Regions from separate parts of the Streptomyces sp. NPDC090077 genome, predicted to be linked through region 3. Evidence: riboswitches for the same ligand, from Rfam matches in the RefSeq annotation. Region 3 holds a riboswitch; each other region holds the start of a gene.
The links. Region 3 has a riboswitch for cyclic di-AMP ahead of ACIPW5_RS07510 (M23 family metallopeptidase). Riboswitches for the same ligand answer to the same signal wherever they lie in the genome.
Positions count from the first base shown of each region.

Region 1: another riboswitch for cyclic di-AMP. It lies ahead of ACIPW5_RS12740 (transglycosylase family protein); the one in region 3 lies ahead of ACIPW5_RS07510 (M23 family metallopeptidase).
Region 2: another riboswitch for cyclic di-AMP. It lies ahead of ACIPW5_RS03915 (peptidoglycan DD-metalloendopeptidase family protein); the one in region 3 lies ahead of ACIPW5_RS07510 (M23 family metallopeptidase).

Region 1 covers NZ_JBIVEG010000006.1:62,414-68,954, reverse strand. Annotated here, with positions in the region: gene ACIPW5_RS12750 (cytochrome P450) at 1-972, shown strand, start outside; gene ACIPW5_RS12745 (transglycosylase family protein) at 1,100-2,140, shown strand; cyclic di-AMP (ydaO/yuaA leader) riboswitch at 2,416-2,590, shown strand; gene ACIPW5_RS12740 (transglycosylase family protein) at 2,593-3,333, shown strand; gene eno (phosphopyruvate hydratase) at 3,650-4,936, shown strand; gene ACIPW5_RS12730 (septum formation initiator family protein) at 5,063-5,551, shown strand; gene ACIPW5_RS12725 (DUF501 domain-containing protein) at 5,595-6,149, shown strand; gene ACIPW5_RS12720 (exopolyphosphatase) at 6,146-6,541, shown strand, end outside.
Region 2 covers NZ_JBIVEG010000001.1:885,869-892,409, reverse strand. Annotated here, with positions in the region: gene shc (squalene--hopene cyclase) at 1-535, shown strand, start outside; gene ACIPW5_RS03935 (1-hydroxy-2-methyl-2-butenyl 4-diphosphate reductase) at 595-1,179, shown strand; gene hpnH (adenosyl-hopene transferase HpnH) at 1,186-2,217, shown strand; gene ACIPW5_RS03925 (aspartate aminotransferase family protein) at 2,214-3,617, shown strand; gene ACIPW5_RS03920 (tyrosine-protein phosphatase) at 3,670-4,491, opposite strand; cyclic di-AMP (ydaO/yuaA leader) riboswitch at 4,770-4,971, shown strand; gene ACIPW5_RS03915 (peptidoglycan DD-metalloendopeptidase family protein) at 4,976-5,983, shown strand; gene ACIPW5_RS03910 (SGNH/GDSL hydrolase family protein) at 6,147-6,541, shown strand, end outside.
Region 3 covers NZ_JBIVEG010000003.1:120,330-126,870, reverse strand. Annotated here, with positions in the region: gene ACIPW5_RS07525 (GNAT family N-acetyltransferase) at 1-375, opposite strand, end outside; gene ACIPW5_RS07520 (HPr family phosphocarrier protein) at 586-867, shown strand; gene ACIPW5_RS07515 (GntR family transcriptional regulator) at 1,058-1,723, opposite strand; gene ACIPW5_RS07510 (M23 family metallopeptidase) at 1,881-2,684, opposite strand; cyclic di-AMP (ydaO/yuaA leader) riboswitch at 2,697-2,856, opposite strand; gene ACIPW5_RS07505 (M16 family metallopeptidase) at 3,075-4,442, opposite strand; gene ACIPW5_RS07500 (M16 family metallopeptidase) at 4,463-5,815, opposite strand; gene ACIPW5_RS07495 (DNA topoisomerase (ATP-hydrolyzing) subunit A) at 6,043-6,541, shown strand, end outside.

The DNA of each region.
Region 1 (6,541 bases), on a different contig from region 3:
CTGCTGAACATCGACCCGCCGGACCACACCCGGCTGCGGCGGCTGGTGTCGAAGGCGTTCACCCCGCGGCGCGTGGCGGAGTTCACCCCGCGGGTGCAGGAGCTGACCGACCACCTCATCGACCAGTTCGTGGAGAAGGGGGAGGCGGACCTCATCCACGAGTTCGCGTTCCCGCTCCCCATCTACGCCATCTGCGAGATGCTCGGCGTACCGCGCGAGGACCAGGACGACTTCCGCGACTGGGCGGGGATGATGATCCGCCACGGCGGCGGTCCGCGCGGCGGGGTGGCCCGCTCGGTGAAGCAGATGCGCACCTATCTCGGGGAACTCATCCACCGCAAGCGGGACGACCTGGGCAATGACCTCATTTCCGATCTGATCCGGGCGAGTGACCACGGAGACCACCTGACGGAGGCCGAGGCCACGGCGATGGCCTTCATCCTGCTCTTCGCCGGCTTCGAGACGACCGTGAACCTCATCGGCAACGGCATCCACTCCCTCTTCATGAACCCGGACCAGCGCGAGCGCCTCCAGGCCTCCCTCGCGGCCGGGGAGAGCGCCCTGCTGGAGACCGGCGTCGAGGAACTGCTCCGCTACGACGGCCCCGTGGAGCTCGCCACCTGGCGGTTCGCCACCCGGCCGCTGACGCTCGGCGGGCAGGACATCGCGGCCGGGGACCCCGTGCTGGTGGTCCTCGCGGCGGCCGACCGCGACCCGGAGCGGTTCGCCGACCCGGACACCCTGGACCTCTCCCGGAGTGACAATCAGCACCTCGGATACGGCCACGGGATCCACTACTGCCTCGGTGCCCCGCTCGCCCGTCTCGAAGGGCAGACGGCGCTCGGAACTTTGCTGAAGCGTCTGCCGGATATGGAACTTGCGATTCCCCCTACGGACCTGCGCTGGCGCGGCGGACTCATCATGAGGGGCCTGCGCACCCTCCCCGTCCGCTTCACAGTCCCGAACGAATGAGTCCGCGAGCGAAGCGGGACTGACCGGAAGTCAGTCCGCAACTCGGTCCACCGTCGAACTTGTGACATCCGTTCGAAGGCGGCTAGGTTCTGCCGTTACCCCGCCGTTATGCGAAAGGTGCAGTCTCATGCTTCCCGGGAACGGCCGCCACAGACGCCCCCGCCAGGTACCCGCGCTCGTCGTCACCGCAGGAGTCACCGGCTCCGCGCTGGCCATGCCGCTGCTCGCCGCCACCGGTGCGAACGCGGCCGACACCGCCACGTGGGACAAGGTCGCCGACTGCGAGAGCGGCGGCACCTGGAGCGCGAACTCCGGCAGCGGCGCCTACGGCGGCCTGCAGTTCACCCTGGAGCAGTGGCGCAACGCCGGCGGCCTCGCGTACGCGGAGCGCCCCGACCTCGCCAGCCGCTCCCAGCAGATCGCGGTCGCCGAGCGGGTGCTGGCCTCCCAGGGCCCCCAGGCGTGGCCGCTGTGCTCCGCCTCGGCCGGGCTGACCCAGCAGGGCCCCGCGCCCGAGGTGGACCCGGGCGACAAGCTGAACCCCGGCCCCGTGGCGCCCACCCCGACCCGGCCCGACGACTCGGTGCCGAACGCGGGCAAGGGCAAGCCCTCCACCGACTTCGGGGCCCCGACCCCGGCGCCGGGCACCCCGTCCAACCCGAGCGGTCTGCCGGACTACCCGCTGGGCCCCTCCAGCGGACTGCCCGTCATGCCCGCGCCGGACTTCACCGTCCAGCCCACGACGCCCGGCACGCCCACCCCCACCCCGGGCACGCCCACGCCCACGGCGCCGGGCACCCCGACCGCCCCGGGCGCCACCCCGACGACTCCGGCCACGCCGGGCGCCACTCCCACCCCGGGCGTCACGCCCACCGCCCCGGCCACCCCGGGCGACCCGACGGCCACCCCGTCCGCCGGGGCGACCGACGGCTCGGGCAAGCACCGCGGCCCGGCCGCCGTCGAGGTGCCGGGGGCACCTGGCACGGCGTCAGCACCCGCCGGGCAGCCCGTCTACACCGTGAAGGCGGGCGACAGCCTTTCGGACATCGCGAAGGCCAAGGGCGTCGAAGGCGGTTGGGGCGAGCTCTACAAGGCCAACGAGCAGGTCATCGGTGGGGACGCGGACCTCATCAAGCCCGGACAGAACCTGGATCTAACCAAGAAATAGGGGGCAGTTCGGACATCCATTAAGAGTTGAATGTCCGTTATCGCCAAATGAGACATGCATCTCTTCCGGACAACTGGCGTGTCTCGTTCCGGAACTGTTGCAAACCCCCCTCTCACCTGCGCAAACGCGCTTCCGAGAGTGGCAAGTAGGCCGGTTTCTCCCCAAAATCGCACGTTGAACATCGGGGAGAGACCTGTCTACCTTCTGAATCGCTCGCCACCGCGGGCTCCTTCGACCGCATCGCCGAATCCTGCCGGCGGACGGAGGGAACAGTCGTCGCGCAAGCGCCGAAGGCAGGAGCGGGGGAACCAAGGTAGGCGCCGGGAAAGGCCGTTGAGAGACGGTCCGCGTACCGGCTAGGGGTGAAGACACGCGCCGCAATCCGCGTGACCGGGCAACTCATCCGCCCGAACCCGACAGCTCACCTCGAAGGCGTCGGTGAGGAGAACTCCATGCTGCTTTCCGGCAAGGGCAAGCACCGCCGCGGCTCCAAGGCCGTCCGCATCGTCACGCTCGCCGGTGTCGCCGGTGTCGCCGTCGCGGCCCCGCTGATGGCCGCCGGTACCGCCAGCGCCGCCACCGCGGCCGAGTGGGACAAGGTCGCCGCCTGCGAGTCCGGCGGCAACTGGTCCATCAACACGGGCAACGGCTACTACGGCGGCCTGCAGTTCTCGTCCTCCACGTGGGCCGCGTACGGCGGCAAGGCGTACGCCTCGCAGGCCAACCAGGCCACCAAGGGCCAGCAGATAGCCATCGCCGAGAAGGTCCTCAAGGGCCAGGGCAAGGGCGCCTGGCCGCACTGCGGCGTCGGCCTGTCCAACTCCTCGTACAACGGCGGCGGTTCGACCACCCCGGCCAAGCCGAAGCCCGAGACCAAGCCGGCCCCGGCCAAGCCCGCTCCGGCCAAGCCGGCCCCGGCGAAGCCCGCTCCGGCCAAGCCGTCCACGCCGAAGACCGAGACCGAGACCGAGACCAAGGGCTCCGGCTCCGGCTCGGGCAACTGGACCCCGTCGAAGCCGTCGACCGGCACCCCGGCGACCGGCTCCTACACGGTCAAGGAAGGCGACACCCTCGGCACCATCGCCGACGCCAACAAGGTCAAGGGCGGCTGGGAGAAGCTCTTCGAGCTGAACAAGGACACCGTGTCCGACGCCGACCTGATCTACCCCGGCCAGAAGCTGAAGCTCGGCTGAACCTCCGCGTAACACTCGCGGCACCCCGCAGCATCCCCGCCGCCCGGCGCGTATCCCCCCACGCGCCGGGCGGCGGCGTGTCGTCCGCGGGTCCCCGCATTCCGGAACCGGACGACCGGCTTCCGGCATCTCCTCTCCCAGGGAGCCGGGGAATTCAAGGGCCCTATGTCCCGGAAGGCGGGTATTCGGCCCCTTTTTCGTCCCAGGACCCGGGCGGTCGGGCAGCCCACTGCCCGGAGCCGGTTAGGCTCTAGTCGGCAGGGCCGTCCCACGGCCCACACGCCACCGCACACCCAGCGTCACATCCCAGAAGGAGATGCTCGTGCCGTCCATCGACGTCGTCGTAGCCCGGGAAATCCTGGACTCCCGAGGCAACCCCACGGTCGAGGTCGAGGTGGGCCTCGACGACGGCAGCACCGGCCGTGCTGCCGTTCCGTCCGGCGCCTCCACCGGTGCCTTCGAGGCCATCGAGCTCCGTGACGGTGACCCCAACCGTTACATGGGCAAGGGCGTGGAGAAGGCCGTCCTCGCCGTCATCGAGCAGATCGGGCCGGAGCTCGTCGGCTACGACGCCACCGAGCAGCGCCTGATCGACCAGGCGATGTTCGACCTCGACGCCACCGACAACAAGGGCTCGCTCGGCGCCAACGCCATCCTCGGCGTCTCCCTCGCCGTCGCGCACGCCGCCTCCGAGGCCTCGGACCTGCCGCTGTTCCGCTACCTCGGCGGCCCGAACGCGCACCTGCTGCCCGTTCCGATGATGAACATCCTCAACGGTGGGTCGCACGCCGACTCCAACGTCGACATCCAGGAGTTCATGATCGCCCCGATCGGCGCGGAGTCCTTCTCCGAGGCGCTGCGCTGGGGTGCCGAGGTCTACCACACCCTCAAGAAGGTCCTGCACACCAAGGGCCTCTCCACCGGCCTGGGCGACGAGGGCGGCTTCGCCCCGAACCTGGAGTCCAACCGCGCCGCGCTCGACCTCATCATCGAGGCCATCAAGCAGGCCGGCTACACCCCGGGCAAGGACATCGCGCTCGCGCTCGACGTCGCCGCGTCCGAGTTCTACAAGGACGGCAAGTACGAGTTCGAGGGCCAGTCCCGCTCGGCCGCCGAGATGACCGACTACTACGCCGAGCTCGTCGAGGCGTACCCGCTCGTCTCCATCGAGGACCCGCTCTTCGAGGACGACTGGGCCGGCTGGAAGACCATCACCGACCGCCTGGGCGCCAAGGTCCAGATCGTCGGCGACGACCTCTTCGTCACCAACCCCGAGCGCCTCGCCCGCGGCATCGAGGAGGGCTCCGCGAACGCCCTGCTCGTGAAGGTGAACCAGATCGGTTCCCTGACCGAGACCCTCGACGCCGTCGAGATGGCCCAGCGCAACGGCTTCAAGTGCATGATGTCGCACCGCTCCGGCGAGACCGAGGACGTCACCATCGCCGACCTCGCCGTCGCCGTGAACTGCGGTCAGATCAAGACCGGCGCCCCGGCCCGCTCGGACCGCGTCGCCAAGTACAACCAGCTGCTGCGCATCGAGGAGATCCTCGACGACGCCGCCGTGTACGCCGGCCGCAGCGCCTTCCCGCGCTTCAAGGGCTGACACCGCCTCAGGGCGGAGCCCCCGGGGGGACACCCCTGGGGTCTCAGCCTCCGTACGTCCCCGCACTCGGTCCCGTACCGTGTGCGGGGACGTATTGCGTAGTGCGCGCACAGGGGAGGCGGGGCCATGGCCGGGAACCGGGATCGGTTCTCCACCTTCTCGACGGCGACCCGGCTCAAACAGCTCGGCGAACGGACCGCGGCCCACGTCTACCGCTCGCAGTCCCGCCGGCACATCCGCCGCAGCCGGCTCACCGGCCGCGCGGCACTGCTGGTCCTCGTCCTCTGTACGCTGGTCGTCGCCCTCGCGTATCCGATGCGCCAGTACGTTTCCCAGCGCTCGGAGATCACGGACCAGCAGCGGGCCGCGGACACCGCACGCAAGCGGCTCGAACAGCTCCGCGACGAGAAGGCCCGCTGGCAGGACCCCGCGTACGCGGAGCAGCAGGCGCGCAAGCACCTGCACTTCCTGCGCCCGGGGGAGATCGGCTACATCATGACCGACCCCGGGGCCGCGGCCCCGGAGCGCCGCCGCGGCGGCCAGGACGGTTCCGACCGCCCCTGGTACTCCAACGTCTGGGACGGCGTCGACAAGGCCGACCGCCCCGGCGAATGACCCACCCATCACGTACGACCGAACGAAGAGACTTCCTCCAGGCATGCAGACGCCCCCGCCCCAGACCGACCGGACCGAGCCGACCGACGCGGACATCGAGGCGTTCGAGCAGCAGCTCGGCCGCCCGCCGCGCGGGCTGCGCGCCATCGCGCACCGCTGCCCCTGCGGCCAGCCGGACGTCGTCGAGACCGCACCCCGGCTGCCCGACGGCACCCCCTTCCCCACGCTGTACTACCTGACGTGCCCGCGCGCGGCCTCCGCGATCGGCACGCTGGAGGCCAACGGCGTGATGAAGGAGATGCAGGCCCGGCTCGCCGAGGACCCGGAGCTCGCCGCCGCGTACCAGAAGGCGCACGAGGACTACATCCAGCGGCGGGACGCCATCGAGGTGCTCCAGGGCTTCCCGAGCGCCGGCGGCATGCCGGACCGGGTCAAGTGCCTGCACGTGCTGGTCGGCCACTCGCTGGCCGCCGGCCCCGGGGTGAACCCGTTCGGCGACGAGGCCCTGGCCATGCTGCCGGAGTGGTGGGCCAAGGGCGCCTGCGTCACCCCGTGCGGGGAGAAGAAGGAAGAGGAGACCGGGGAGGAGTCCGCATGACCCGGGTCGCGGGCATCGACTGCGGTACGAACTCCATCCGCCTCCTGGTCGCCGACTGCGACCCGGTCACCGGCGACCTGGTCGAGCTCGACCGGCGGATGACCGTCGTCCGGCTCGGCCAGGGCGTGGACCGGACCGGCCGGCTGGCTCCGGAGGCGCTGGAGCGCACCTTCGCGGCCTGCCGCGAGTACGCCGGGGTGATCAAGGAGTTCGGCGCCGAGCGGGTGCGGTTCGTGGCCACCTCGGCCTCGCGCGACGCGGAGAACCGGGACGAGTTCGTCCGGGGCGTGCTGGACATCCTCGGCGTCGAGCCCGAGGTGATCTCCGGCGACCAGGAGGCGGAGTTCTCCTTCACCGGCGCCACCCGGGAGCTCGTCGCGCACGAGCACCTG
Region 2 (6,541 bases), on a different contig from region 3:
GCGCACCCGGCGCGGCATCGCCTGGCTGCTCGCCGAACAGGAGCCGGACGGCGCCTGGTTCGGCCGCTGGGGCACCAACTACGTCTACGGGACCGGCTCGGTGGTCCCGGCCCTCACCGCCGCCGGGATCGCCCCCTCGCACCCCGCGGTCCGGCGGGCCGTGCGCTGGCTGGAGTCCGTACAGAACGAGGACGGCGGCTGGGGCGAGGACCAGCGCTCCTACCAGGACCGCTCCTGGGCCGGGAAGGGCGCCTCCACCGCCTCGCAGACCGCGTGGGCGCTGATGGCCCTGCTGTCGGCGGGGGAGCGGGACGGCGACGCCGTCGCTCGCGGCGTGGCGTACCTGGTGGAGACGCAGCGCCCCGACGGGACCTGGGACGAGCCGTACTTCACCGGGACCGGCTTCCCCTGGGACTTCTCCATCAACTACCACCTCTACCGGCAGGTGTTCCCGCTCACCGCCCTCGGCCGGTACCTCCACGGAGAACCGTTCGGCCCCGAACGCCGGGGCGTCCCGTCCGCGGGGGAGTCCTGATGCCCGCCGGGCCCGCCGGGGCCGGACCCCCGCCGCTGCTGGTCGCCTGCGCCCTGCGCATCGAGGAGGCGGCCCTGCGCAGCGCGGGCCGCGCGGCCGGAGGCGGCGGAACGGTCCTGCGCACCGGCATGGGACCGCGCGCCGCCAGCCGCTCCGTGGCCCGCGCCCTGGAACGGCCCGGGATGCACCGGGCGGCCGTCCTCGCGACCGGGTTCTGCGCCGGGCTGGTGCCCGGCATGCACCCCGGAGACCTGGTCGTCGCCGAGGAGACCCGGGACCCCCGCGGGGCGGTCGCCTGCACCGGCACCGCCCTGCTCGCCGAGGCACTGTCCCGCGCCGTACCCGGCCGGACCGTGCACACCGGCGCACTGACCGGATCCGACCACGTGGTCCGCGGCCAGGAGCGCGCGCAGCTGCGCGCCTCCGGCGCCGTCGCGGTCGACATGGAGTCCGCGGCCACCCTCTGGACGGCCGCCGCACCGGGACGCCCGGTTGCGGCCGTCCGGGTGATCGTGGACGCTCCGGAGCACGAGCTCGTCCGTATCGGCACGGTTCGCGGTGGAATATCTGCCTTCCGTGTCCTACGTGCCGTACTGCCCGCGTTTTACGAATGGCACCGTTCGTTGCTGCTTCCCAGGAGGTGAATCCAGATGGCCATGCCCCTGCGACAGTCCATCAGGGTCGGGACCTATCTTCTCGAACAGAAGCTCCGCAAGCGCGAGAAGTTCCCGCTGATCGTCGAGCTGGAGCCGCTCTACGCCTGCAACCTCGCCTGCGAGGGCTGCGGGAAGATCCAGCACCCCGCCGGAGTGCTCAAGCAGCGCATGCCGGTCGCCCAGGCGGTCGGCGCGGTCCTGGAGTCCGGCGCGCCCATGGTCTCCATCGCGGGCGGCGAGCCCCTGATGCACCCGCAGATCCACGAGATCGTGCGCCAGCTGGTGGCCCGCCGGAAATACGTGTTCCTCTGCACCAACGCACTGCTGCTCCGGAAGAAGATCGAGAAGTTCGCCCCGTCCCCCTATTTCGCCTTCGCCGTCCACATTGACGGCCTGCGCGAACGCCACGACGAATCCGTGGCCAAGGAAGGCGTCTTCGACGAGGCCGTCGCCGCCATCAAGGAGGCCAAGCGCCGCGGATTCCGGGTGACCACCAACTCCACCTTCTTCAACACCGACACCCCGCAGACGATCATCGAGGTGCTGAACTTCCTCAACGACGACCTCCAGGTCGACGAAATGATGATCTCGCCCGCCTACGCCTACGAAAAGGCACCCGACCAGGAGCACTTCCTCGGCGTCGAACAGACCCGGGAACTCTTCAGGAAGGCCTTCGCGGGCGGCAACCGGCGCCGCTGGCGGCTCAACCACTCCCCGCTCTTCCTCGACTTCCTGGAGGGCAAGGCCGATTTCCCCTGCACGGCCTGGGCCATTCCCAATTACTCGCTCTTCGGCTGGCAGCGCCCCTGCTACCTGATGAGCGACGGCTACGTGCCCACGTACCGGGAGCTCATCGAGGACACGGACTGGAGCAAGTACGGCCGCGGCAAGGACCCGCGCTGCGCCAACTGCATGGCGCACTGCGGCTACGAGCCGACCGCCGTCCTCGCCACCATGGGCTCCCTCAAGGAGTCCCTGCGCGCCGCCCGGGAGACGGTCGCGAGCAACCGGGACACGTCGGCATGACCGGGGGACAGGGGGCGCGGCGGGGCTTCGACCTCGCCGCGCTGCTCGCCGAGCGCGGCGGGGAGCGCTACGAGCTGCACGCCCGTCACCTCAACCACCAGCTGCCCCGCATGCTGCACACCATCGGCTTCGACAAGGTCTACGAGCGGGCCGAGGGCGCCCACTTCTGGGACGCCGAGGGCAACGACTACCTCGACATGCTGGCCGGGTTCGGGGTGATGGGCCTCGGCCGGCACCACCCCGTGGTGCGCCGGGCCCTGCACGACGTCCTGGACGCCCAGCTCGCCGACCTGACCCGCTTCGACTGCCAGCCGCTGCCCGGACTGCTGGCCGAGAAGCTGCTGTCCTACAGCCCGCACCTCGACCGGGTCTTCTTCGGCAACAGCGGCACCGAGGCGGTGGAGACCGCCCTGAAGTTCGCCCGCTGCGCCACCGGGCGGCCCAGGATCCTCTACTGCGACCACGCCTTCCACGGGCTGACCACCGGCTCGCTGTCCGTCAACGGCGAAGGCGGCTTCCGCGACGGGTTCGGCCCGCTGCTGCCCGACACGAAGATCGCGCTCGGGGACCTGACGGCCCTGGAGCGGGAGCTCGCGCGCGGGGACGTGGCCGCCTTCGTGGTGGAGCCGGTCCAGGGCAAGGGGGTGCACGCGGCCCCGCCAGGGTTCCTGCGGGCCGCGCAGGAACTGCTGCACCGGCACAAGGCCCTCCTGATCGCCGACGAGGTGCAGACCGGCCTCGGACGGACCGGGGACTTCTACGCGTACCAGCACGAGCCGGGCGTGGAGCCGGACCTGGTCTGCGTGGCGAAGGCGCTCTCCGGCGGGTACGTCCCCGTCGGCGCCACCCTGGGCAAGGACTGGATCTTCCAGAAGGTGTACTCGTCCATGGACCGGGTGCTGGTGCACTCCGCCAGCTTCGGTTCCAACGCCCAGGCGATGGCGGCCGGGCTGGCCGTGCTGTCCGTCATGGAGGACGAGCAGGTGGTGGCCAACGCCCGGGCCATGGGCGACCTGCTGCGCGGACGCCTGGCCGCGCTCGTGGACCGGTACGAGCTGCTGCACGAGGTGCGCGGACGCGGACTGATGATCGGCATCGAGTTCGGCAGGCCCACCTCGCTGGGGCTGCGCAGCCGGTGGGCGATGCTCCAGGCGGCCCGCAAGGGGCTGTTCGCCCAGATGGTCGTGGTGCCGCTGCTGCGCAGGCACCGGATCCTCACCCAGGTCTCCGGGGACCACCTGGAGGTCATCAAGCTCATCCCGCCGCTCATCGTGGACGAGGCGGACGTGGAGCGGTTCGTCGGGGCCTTCCGGGAGGTCATGGACGAGGCGCACGGCGGGGGCGGCCTGATGTGGGACTTCGGCCGGACCCTGGTGAAGCAGGCGGTCGGCAACCGCTGAGGCGCGGCGGTGCCGGAGGGGGCCCGTCCGGGCCCCCTCCGGCCGTCCGGGGTCAGCCCTCCAGGAGCCTGTCCCGCAGCCGGTCCAGGGATTCGGGTGCGAGCGCGAGCCCCTCGGCGAGGTAGCGCTGCACGCCGCCCCACTGCTCGTCGATGACCGCGAAGGCCGCGAGCAGGTACTCCGCGCGGGCGTCGAACAGCGGCGCCAGCAGCTCCATCACCTCGGGGGAGCGGGACTCGGGCGCGTCGCTGCCCCGGCGCACCCGGTAGCGGTTGTGCGGGGCGTTGGACTCCAGGTAGTCCGCCACGATCGCCTCCCGCTCCACGCCCAGCGCGAGCAGGGTCACCGCGACCGACAGTCCGGCGCGGTCCTTGCCGGCGGCGCAGTGCATCAGCGCCGGCACGCTGTCCAGCGCGAGCGCGTGCACGACGCGGCTGTGTTCGGCGGTCCGGGTGCGGATGATCGTGCGGTACGAGTCCCTCATGCGGGCGGCGGCCCGGCCCTCCCCGAGGAGGCCGCGGAGCTGGTCGAGCTCGCCGTCGCGGACCATCTTCCAGAAGTCGCGCCCGTCGGCCGGATCCGTCAGCGGGATGTTCACGTTGCGTACACCCGGAAGTTCGACGTCCGGGCCCTCCAGGGCCTGATCGGCTCCGTTGCGGAAGTCGAAGACGGTGTGCAGGCCCAGCGACGCGAGGAACTCTGCGTCGGTTTCGGTGGCATGCGCCAGATGTCCGCTTCGGAACAGTCGTCCCGGCCTGACCCGTCGTCCGTCCCGGGTCGGCAACCCGCCCACGTCACGGAAGTTGCGCACTCCGGTCAGCCCCGCGCCGGGTTCGGGTGCACCCGGAAGGGGCTGGGGTATCTGCTGGGTCACGTGTACTCCTCCGCGTAGGTCCATGGTGTCCGAATTGGTCTGGTTGAGAACAACTTGCCATAGGTGGAGGCGAGATCGGGCCGGTCCCCGTGAGCCAGATCATACGGTGACCGTGCGTGCCTGATCGCGAGAACCGAATTGCCTTGTGGGGGCGGTTGTTGATGGTGCGGAATGGACGCAGGGTGACCGGAATTCCATTGATCCCCCATATCTGCGAATCCGTCAGGGAATTCGCGGCTTGTTGCCCGGCGCCCCGCTCGATTACCTTCGCGATCGATCCGGGTGGACCGCCTAATCCTGCCGCCGCCCGGGAACCGCACCCGACCATCGCGCGCGGCAGGAGCGGGGGAACCAGGTAGGCCGCTGCTCCGGAGCGTTTCCGGCGCAGCTAGGGGTGAAGCCGAACCGTGCTCCGCACGTACGGCCGGACATCTCCAGTCCGAACCCGACAGCTCACCTCGCAGGCGACGGAGAGGAATTCGCCATGCCCGGAAAGGGTAAGCACCGCCGTCCGAAGTCCCGTTCGATATCCCGCGGCTTCGCCGTCGCCGGGACCGGCGGAGCGGCCCTCGCGCTCCCGCTGATGGGTGCCGCCGGCGCCAACGCCGCCCCGGCCGCCGCCCCGGCGACGTCCGCGCCGGCGCAGAGCGCGCAGGCCCCGCTCGCCGCGGCCCCCGCCGCCGCGCCCGAGGCCGCCGCGACCACCGTCTACACGGTCGTGCCGGGCGACTACCTCTCCAAGATCGCCGCCGAGCGCCACCTCGACGGCGGCTGGGAGCAGCTGTACGCCGACAACCGCGAGGCCGTCGGCACCGACCCGTCCCTCATCCACCCGGGCCTGAAGCTGACCCTCGGCGGCCAGGGTGCGGCCCCCGCCGCGAAGGCTCCTGCGGCCCCGGCCGAGGAATCCTCCAGCGGTGCTCCGGCCGCCTCCGAGGGGCTGGGCGGCAAGGCCCAGGCCCCGAAGAGCACCGGGAAGGGCGCCGCCGCCAAGGCCGCCCGCAGCTCCGGCGGTGCGGCCGCCCAGGGCTCCGGCGCCGCCGCCAAGAGCGAGAAGGCCGCCGCCCCCGCCGCGCCCGCCACCGCGTCCGGGTTCACCTCCCCCGTCGCCGGCGGCGTCTCCACCCAGTACCGGGTCAGCGGCGCCATGTGGTCCTCCGGCTACCACACCGGCGTCGACTTCATCGCGGGCACCGGCACCACCGTCCGGGCCGTCGGCGCGGGTACCGTGGTTTCCGCAGGCTGGGGCGGCGCGTACGGCAACGAGGTCGTCATCAAGCACGCCGACGGCAAGTACTCCCAGTACGGCCACCTCTCCTCGCTCTCCGTCTCGGCGGGCCAGAGCGTCACCGGCGGCCAGACCATCGGGCTGTCCGGCGCGACCGGCAACGTGACCGGCCCCCACCTCCACTTCGAGATCCGCACGGGCCCGTCCTACGGCTCGGACATCGACCCGCTCGGCTACCTCCGCTCCAAGGGCGTGAGCATCTGACGGCACCCGCCGTCGGCACGAGAACGCGCGTGGGGCCGGGACCCGAGGGGGGTCCCGGCCCCACGTGTACTTATTCCTTATCCCCCGCGTGGTATAGATCACGGCCCGTCAACCCCTCATTACGTTGGCGTAGGTTGGTTGCCAAGGTGAAGGATGTCGTCCTGTGGCAGCGACGAAGACGACACTGAAGACCATCGGCTCGTACGCGGCGATCGGGGACAGCTTCACCGAAGGCGTGGGGGACCCGGGACCCGGGGATTCCTATCTCGGCTGGGCGGACCGGCTCGCCGTACTCCTGGCCGACCGGCGCGACGAGCACGACTTCCGGTACGCGAATCTGGCCGTGCGGGGCAAAGTCCTCGACCAGATCGTGGCCGACCAGGTTCCGAGAGCCAAGGAACTCGCACCCGACCTCGTCACCTTCTGCGCGGGCGGCAACGACATCATCCGCCCCGGCAGCGACCCGGACGACGTCGCGGAGCGGTTCGAGGCGGCCCTCGCCGACCTCAAGGCCTCCGTGGGCCTCGTCATGATCACGACCGGCTTCGACACCCGGGG
Region 3 (6,541 bases):
CCCGCGGCCCTGGTGGGCGTCCTGGACGAGGAAGGCGACCTCGGCCTCGTCGGCAGGGGCGGAGGCGGGCCGTCCGTCGGGGCCGATGCGGTCGAAGCGGACGGTGCCGATGAACTCCCCGCCGATGGTCGCGGCCAGGCCGACCCGGTCGACGTAGTCGTGGTGCGTGAAGCGGCGGACGTCGCGGTCCGAGAGGCGGGGGTAGGGCGCGAAGAAGCGGTAGTACTTCGACTCGTCCGAGACCTGTTCGTAGAAGCTGACCAGGCGGCCCGCGTCCTCGGTGGTGATGGGGCGGATCCGGGCGGTGCCGCCGTCGCGCAGCACGACGTCCGCTTCCCAGTGGGCCGGGTACGAGGGGTCCGACGCGGTGGTCATGGGGCCACCTTAAGGGGCGGTTCGGCCAGGTGTGCGGGTGCGGTGGACGGGCCGCCCGGCGCGTGCGCGGCGAACGCGGCGTCCAGGGGCGAACCGGTGCAAGCTGGGGAGGGTCGAACGGCGGTGGATACGGGCCGAAGGTCGGTCCGAGCATTCCGGACGGCGTGAGAGACTGGTCTAGACAACCCGTAGAACCTGAAGGGCATCACCATGGCAGAGCGCCGCGTCAACGTCGGCTGGGCCGAGGGCCTGCACGCTCGTCCCGCCTCGATCTTCGTCCGGGCGACGACCGCCTCCGGAGTTCCGGTGACCATCGCGAAGGCCGGCGGCGACCCCGTCAACGCCGCGTCGATGCTGGCGGTCCTGGGCCTGGGCGCCCAGGGTGGCGAGGAGATCGTCCTGGCTTCCGACGCCGAGGGTGCGGACGCCGCGCTCGACCGCCTCGCGAAGCTGGTCGCCGAGGGTCTCGAGGAGCTCCCCGAGACCGTCTGACCCTTCGGGTCCGGTAGACCGGAAGCCGCAGTCCCCACCACCCCGGGGGCTGCGGCTTCCGCTATTTCCCCTCCGGGGAATGCATGCATTCGGCACACCGGAATCGGGCCACGGCGGCGCATAAAAGAGGAAGGGAATTCCTTCGACACCCGGGATCCCCCGGATATCCCTCCGTTGTATACGGGACCTGTTAATTCCGGGCGCTCGCCGTGTTTACGGCAGGTTGCGGATTCCTCACCCTCGGCCGGTGCGCCCCGGCCGACCGCTGCGCGTGCAACGCGGTCAGGGCCCTGGCCCGCTCCGCGTCCCCGCGGGCGACGGCGTCCACGATCGCGGCGTGCTCGGCCCAGCACTCCTCGGGCTGCGCGGGGGGATCGACCAGGTACATCCAGGCGATCTTGTGCCGGGTCTGGGTCAGCAGGGCGATCAGCCCCGGGCTCGCCGAGGCCTGGGACAGCGTCTCGTGGAACCAGGCCCCCAGGGAGCGCAGGTCCTCCCCCTGGGCCCGCCCGGCCCGCTCCCGGCCCAGCCTGACCAGTCCGCGCAGCACCTTCAGGTGGCCGTCGGTGCGCCGGCGGGCGGCCCGGGAGGCGGCGAGCGGCTCCAGCAGCGTCCGCAGCTCCAGGAGGTCGGCGGCCTCCTGCTCGGTCGGTTCCGCCACGCAGGCGCCCGCGTGCCGCCGCGTGGTGACGAAGCCCTCGGACTCCAGGGTCCGCAGCGCCTCCCGCACCGGGACGCGCGAGACCCCGTAGCGGCGGGCGAGCACCTCCTCCGTCAGCCGGCCGCCCGGCCCGAAGAATCCGGAGACGATATCGTCGCGAATCGCTGTGCACACCGCGTGCGCCGGAATACGCAAGGCCGGACCTCCGCTGGTTTCGGTTCGGTTTATCGTGGCCGTGCTGCGACTCTATTGCAACACGCGATAAATTTCCGAGCAGGGCCGAAAACACGAAGAAGGCCCCGGCTCTGTGAGCCGGGGCCTTCTTCGGTGAAGCGCGCTGTGTGCGTGCGGGTCAGATGCCCACGCCGTGGTTGCGCAGGTACGTCAGCGGGTTGATGTCCGTGCCGTACGTGGCGCCGGTGCGGGCCTCGAAGTGCAGGTGCGGACCGCTGGAGTTGCCGGTGGAGCCCGACAGGCCGATCTGCTGGCCCGCGCCCACCGTCTGACCGGCGGAGACGCTCAGCGAGAGCAGGTGCCCGTACTGGGTGTAGGTACCGTCGTTGTGGCGGATCACGACGTTGTTGCCGTACGCGCCGCCCCAGCCGGCCTCGACGACGGTGCCCGCGCCCACGGCGTGGACGATGCTGCCCTCGTCGGCGTGGAAGTCGATGCCCGTGTGGCTACCGGAGGACCACATGCCGCCGCCGGCGCCGTACTGGGTGCTGACGTAGGAGCCGTCGACCGGGGCGACGAAGGTGTTGAGGCGCTTGCGGGCCTCTTCCTTGGCGGCCTTCTCGGCGGCCTCGCGGTCGGCCTTCTCCTTGGCCTCGGCGGTGCGCTTGGCCTCGGCGGCCCGCGTCTTCGCCTCGGCCTCGGCCTGCGCCTGCGCGGCGACGGCCTCGGCGGCGCTCTGCTGGGTCGCGGCCTGGACCTCGATGTCGTCCTGCAGACCGTCGGCGACGACGATCGCGTTCTGACCGGTGTCCTCCATGGACGGAGCGTTGCTGTTGTCCGCCGCGAAGGCCGGAGCGGCCAGGGTGCCGACCACGCCCGTGGTGGCGAGGGCGGCGACGCCGGCGAAACCGGCGGTCTTGCGGCTCAGACGGCTGGAACCACGGTGCTTACCAGAACCGGCGGCACGACTGCCAAACGCCATGAAGGGGGTGATCCTTTCCTTCCCTCTCGCCTACCGGGTTAGCTGACGGGTTCGGAGCAGGAAGGTCTCCTACGGGCCTCCTCTTGCGAGGGGGTCCGATTCACCCCAGGGACACATGTGGGTCCCCGGCTCCCCAGGCTCGCGCCTGACGGGGACTCGGCGATCGCTGTCCGGTGCCGCGGGGGTGCGGCGGGTGCAACTGACGAACAGCACGGCCGACGCTAGGCGGATCATCAGTCAATCGCCAAACACACGAGCGGTTTTGTTGCGTACGCCACACCGCATACATGCAACCACTCCACTAAACGGACAAAGGGGGCTCCGGTGGATGTTCCACCGGAGCCCCCTGGAAACGGGCCGGGTCACGCCCCGTCTCGGGCCTCGCGCCGCTCAGTTGGAGACGACGGTGACCTCACCGATCCCGAGGGCCAGGACGGGCTCCTCGATCTGCGCGGCGTCGCCCACCAGGATGGTGACCAGACGGTCCACCGGGAAGGCGTTCACGACGGCCGAAGTGGCCTCCGCCGTACCGGTGTCGGCCAGCCGCGCGTACAGCCGCGCCTGGTAGTCGTCCGGCAGCTCCTGCTCGACCTGGTCGGCGAGCGTGCCGGCGACGGAGGCCGCCGTCTCGAACTTCAGCGGGGCCACGCCCACCAGGTTCTGCACCGCCACGTCCCGCTCGGCGTCGGTCAGTCCGCCCTCCGCGAGGGTGCGCAGCACCTTCCACAGGTCCTCCAGCGCCGGACCCGTGTTGGGGGTGTCCACCGAACCGCTGATGGCGAGCATCGAGGCGCCCTTGCCGTCGGCGGTCGAGCGCAGCACCTGCCCGAAGGCGCGCACTCCGTAGGTGTAGCCCTTCTCCTCGCGCAGCACCTTGTCCAGACGGGAGGTGAGGGTGCCGCCGAGGCAGTAGGTGCCGAGCACCTGCGGGGCCCAGACGATGTCGTGCCGGTCCGGCCCGATCCGGCCGATCAGCAGCTGCGTCTGGACGGCTCCGGGCCGGTCCACGATGACCACGCGGCCCGTGTCGTCGGCCGTCACCGGCTGGACGGGGCGGGGCGGGGCGGTGTCGCCGGTCCAGGCGCCCAGGGTGTCTGCCAGCAGGGCGTCCAGGTCGATGCCGGTCAGGTCGCCGACGACCACCGCGGTGGCGGTGGAGGGGCGTACGTGGGCCTCGTAGAAGGCGCGTACGGCCCCGGAGTCGATCCGCGCGACCGTCTCCTCGGTGCCCTGGCGCGGGCGGGAGATGCGCAGGCCGGCCGGGAACAGCTCCTTGGAGAGTTCCTTGGCGGCGCGGCGCTGCGGGTTGGCCAGCTCGTGCGGGATCTCGTCGAGCCGGTTGCGCACCAGGCGGTCGACCTCGCCGTCGGCGAAGGCGGGCGCGCCCAGGGCCTCGGCGAGCAGGGAGAGCGCCTTGGGCAGCCGGGAGGCCGGGACCTCCAGGGAGACCCGCAGGCCGGGGTGGTCGGCGTGGGCGTCGAGCGTGGCGCCGCAGCGCTCCAGCTCGGCGGCGAACTCCTCGGCGGAGTGCTTGTCGGTGCCCTCCGACAGGGCGCGGGCCATGATGGTGGCCACCCCGTCGAGGCCCTCGGGCTCGGCGTCCAGCGGCGCCGCGAGGTTCACCTCGACCGCCACCACCTGCTGGCCGGGGCGGTGGCAGCGCAGCAGGGTCAGGCCGTTGGGGAGCGTGGAGCGCTCCGGGGCCGGGAAGGCCCACGGCTTCGCCTCGCCGGCCTGCGGCCGCGGGTGGAAGGTCATCGTGACGGCTGCGGTGTCGCTCACTGCTCCGCCCCCTCGTTCTCGTCGTGCTGCTCGGTCTCCTGGCCCTCGGCGCCGCCCAGCGGCTCGTAGACCAGCACCGCCCGGTTGTCGGGGCGCAGCCTGGCCGCGGCCACGGCCTGCACCTCCTCGGCGGTGACGTCCAGCACCCGCTGGACGGCGGTCAGGGCGAGCTGGGGGTCGCCGAACAGCACCGCGAAGCGGCACAGTTCGTCGGCGCGGCCGGCCACGGTGCCGAGCCGGTCCAGCCACTCGCGCTCCAGCTGCGCCTGCGCGCGCTCCATCTCCTCGGCCGTCGGGCCCTCGGCGGCGAACCGCGCGAGCTCCTCGTCGACGGCCGCCTCGATGGCGGGCACCTCGACGCCGCTGGAGGTCTTGACGTCCAGCCAGCCCAGCGACGGCGCGCCCGCCAGGCGCAGCATGCCGAACCCGGCGGCCACGGCCGTCTGGTCGCGGCGCACCAGGCGGTTGTGCAGGCGGGAGGACTCGCCGCCGCCCAGCACGGTCAGCGCCACGTCGGCGGCGTCGCATTCGCGGGTGCCGTCGTGCGGCAGCCGGTAGGCGGCCATCAGCGCACGCGCCGGCACCTCCTCGACGATCTCCTCGCGCAGCTGCCCGCCCATGATCTCGGGGAGCGAGCCGTCGCGCGGCGGCTGCTTGCCGTCGTGCGCCGGGATGGTGCCGAAGTACTTCTCGATCCAGGCGAGGGTCCGCTCCGGGTCGATGTCGCCCACGACCGACAGCACGGCGTTGTTGGGCGCGTAGTACGTACGGAAGAAGTTGCGCGCGTCCTCCAGGGAGGCGGCGTCCAGGTCGGCCATGGAGCCGATCGGGGTGTGGTGGTACGGGTGGCCCTCCGGGTAGGCGAGGGCGGTCAGCTTCTCGAACGCGGTGCCGTACGGGACGTTGTCGTAGCGCTGGCGGCGCTCGTTCTTGACCACGTCGCGCTGGTTCTCCATGGACTCGTCGTCCAGGGCGGCCAGCAGCGAACCCATGCGGTCCGCCTCCAGCCACAGGGCGAGCTCCAGCTGGTGCGCCGGCATCGTCTCGAAGTAGTTGGTGCGCTCGAAGCTGGTGGTGCCGTTCAGGGAACCGCCGGCGCCCTGGACGAGCTCGAAGTGCCCGTTGCCCGGTACGCTCGCCGAACCCTGGAACATCAGGTGCTCGAAGAGGTGAGCCAGACCGGTCCGCCCCTTGACTTCGTGGCGCGAGCCGACGTCGTACCAGAGGCAGACGGCGGCGACCGGGGTGAGGTGGTCCTCGGACAGCACCACGCGCAGGCCGTTGGCCAGCCGGTGCTCGGTCGCTGTCAGGCCGCCGGAGCCGGCCTGAGCTGTGGCCGTGTGACCCATGGGCATGTGGTCCCTTCGATCGCGATGCAGAGATTTCTGTCAGACCTGCCACTGTATGCAAGCGCACCGACGGCCGGATAAGTTCCCGGGTCACTCCCCCGGACTCCGTACGGGGGACCCCCGGGGTCGGAGTCCGCGTTGTCGGTGCCTCGGGCCACAATGGTCCGCGTCAACCACGCCAGATCCACCCAGTACATCCCGAACCTTGGTTAAGGAGCCGCGCAGCGATGGCCCGCCGCAGCACGAAGACCCCGCCGCCGGAGGATTTCGAGGAGAAGATCCTCGACATCGACGTCGTCGACGAAATGCAGGGCTCCTTCCTCGAGTACGCGTACTCGGTGATCTACTCCCGCGCCCTGCCCGACGCCCGCGACGGCATGAAGCCGGTGCACCGGCGCATCGTCTACCAGATGAACGAGATGGGCCTGCGGCCCGACCGGGGGTACGTCAAGTGCGCCCGCGTCGTCGGCGAGGTCATGGGCAAGCTGCACCCGCACGGCGACCAGTCGATCTACGACGCCCTCGTGCGCATGGCCCAGCCCTTCTCGATGCGGCTGCCGCTGGTCGACGGCCACGGCAACTTCGGCTCGCTCGGCAACGACGACCCGCCGGCCGCGATGCGCTACACCGAGTGCAAGATGGCGGACGCCACGTCGCTGATGACGGAGTCGATCGACGAGGACACGGTCGACTTCACCGCCAACTACGACGGCCAGGAGCGCGAGC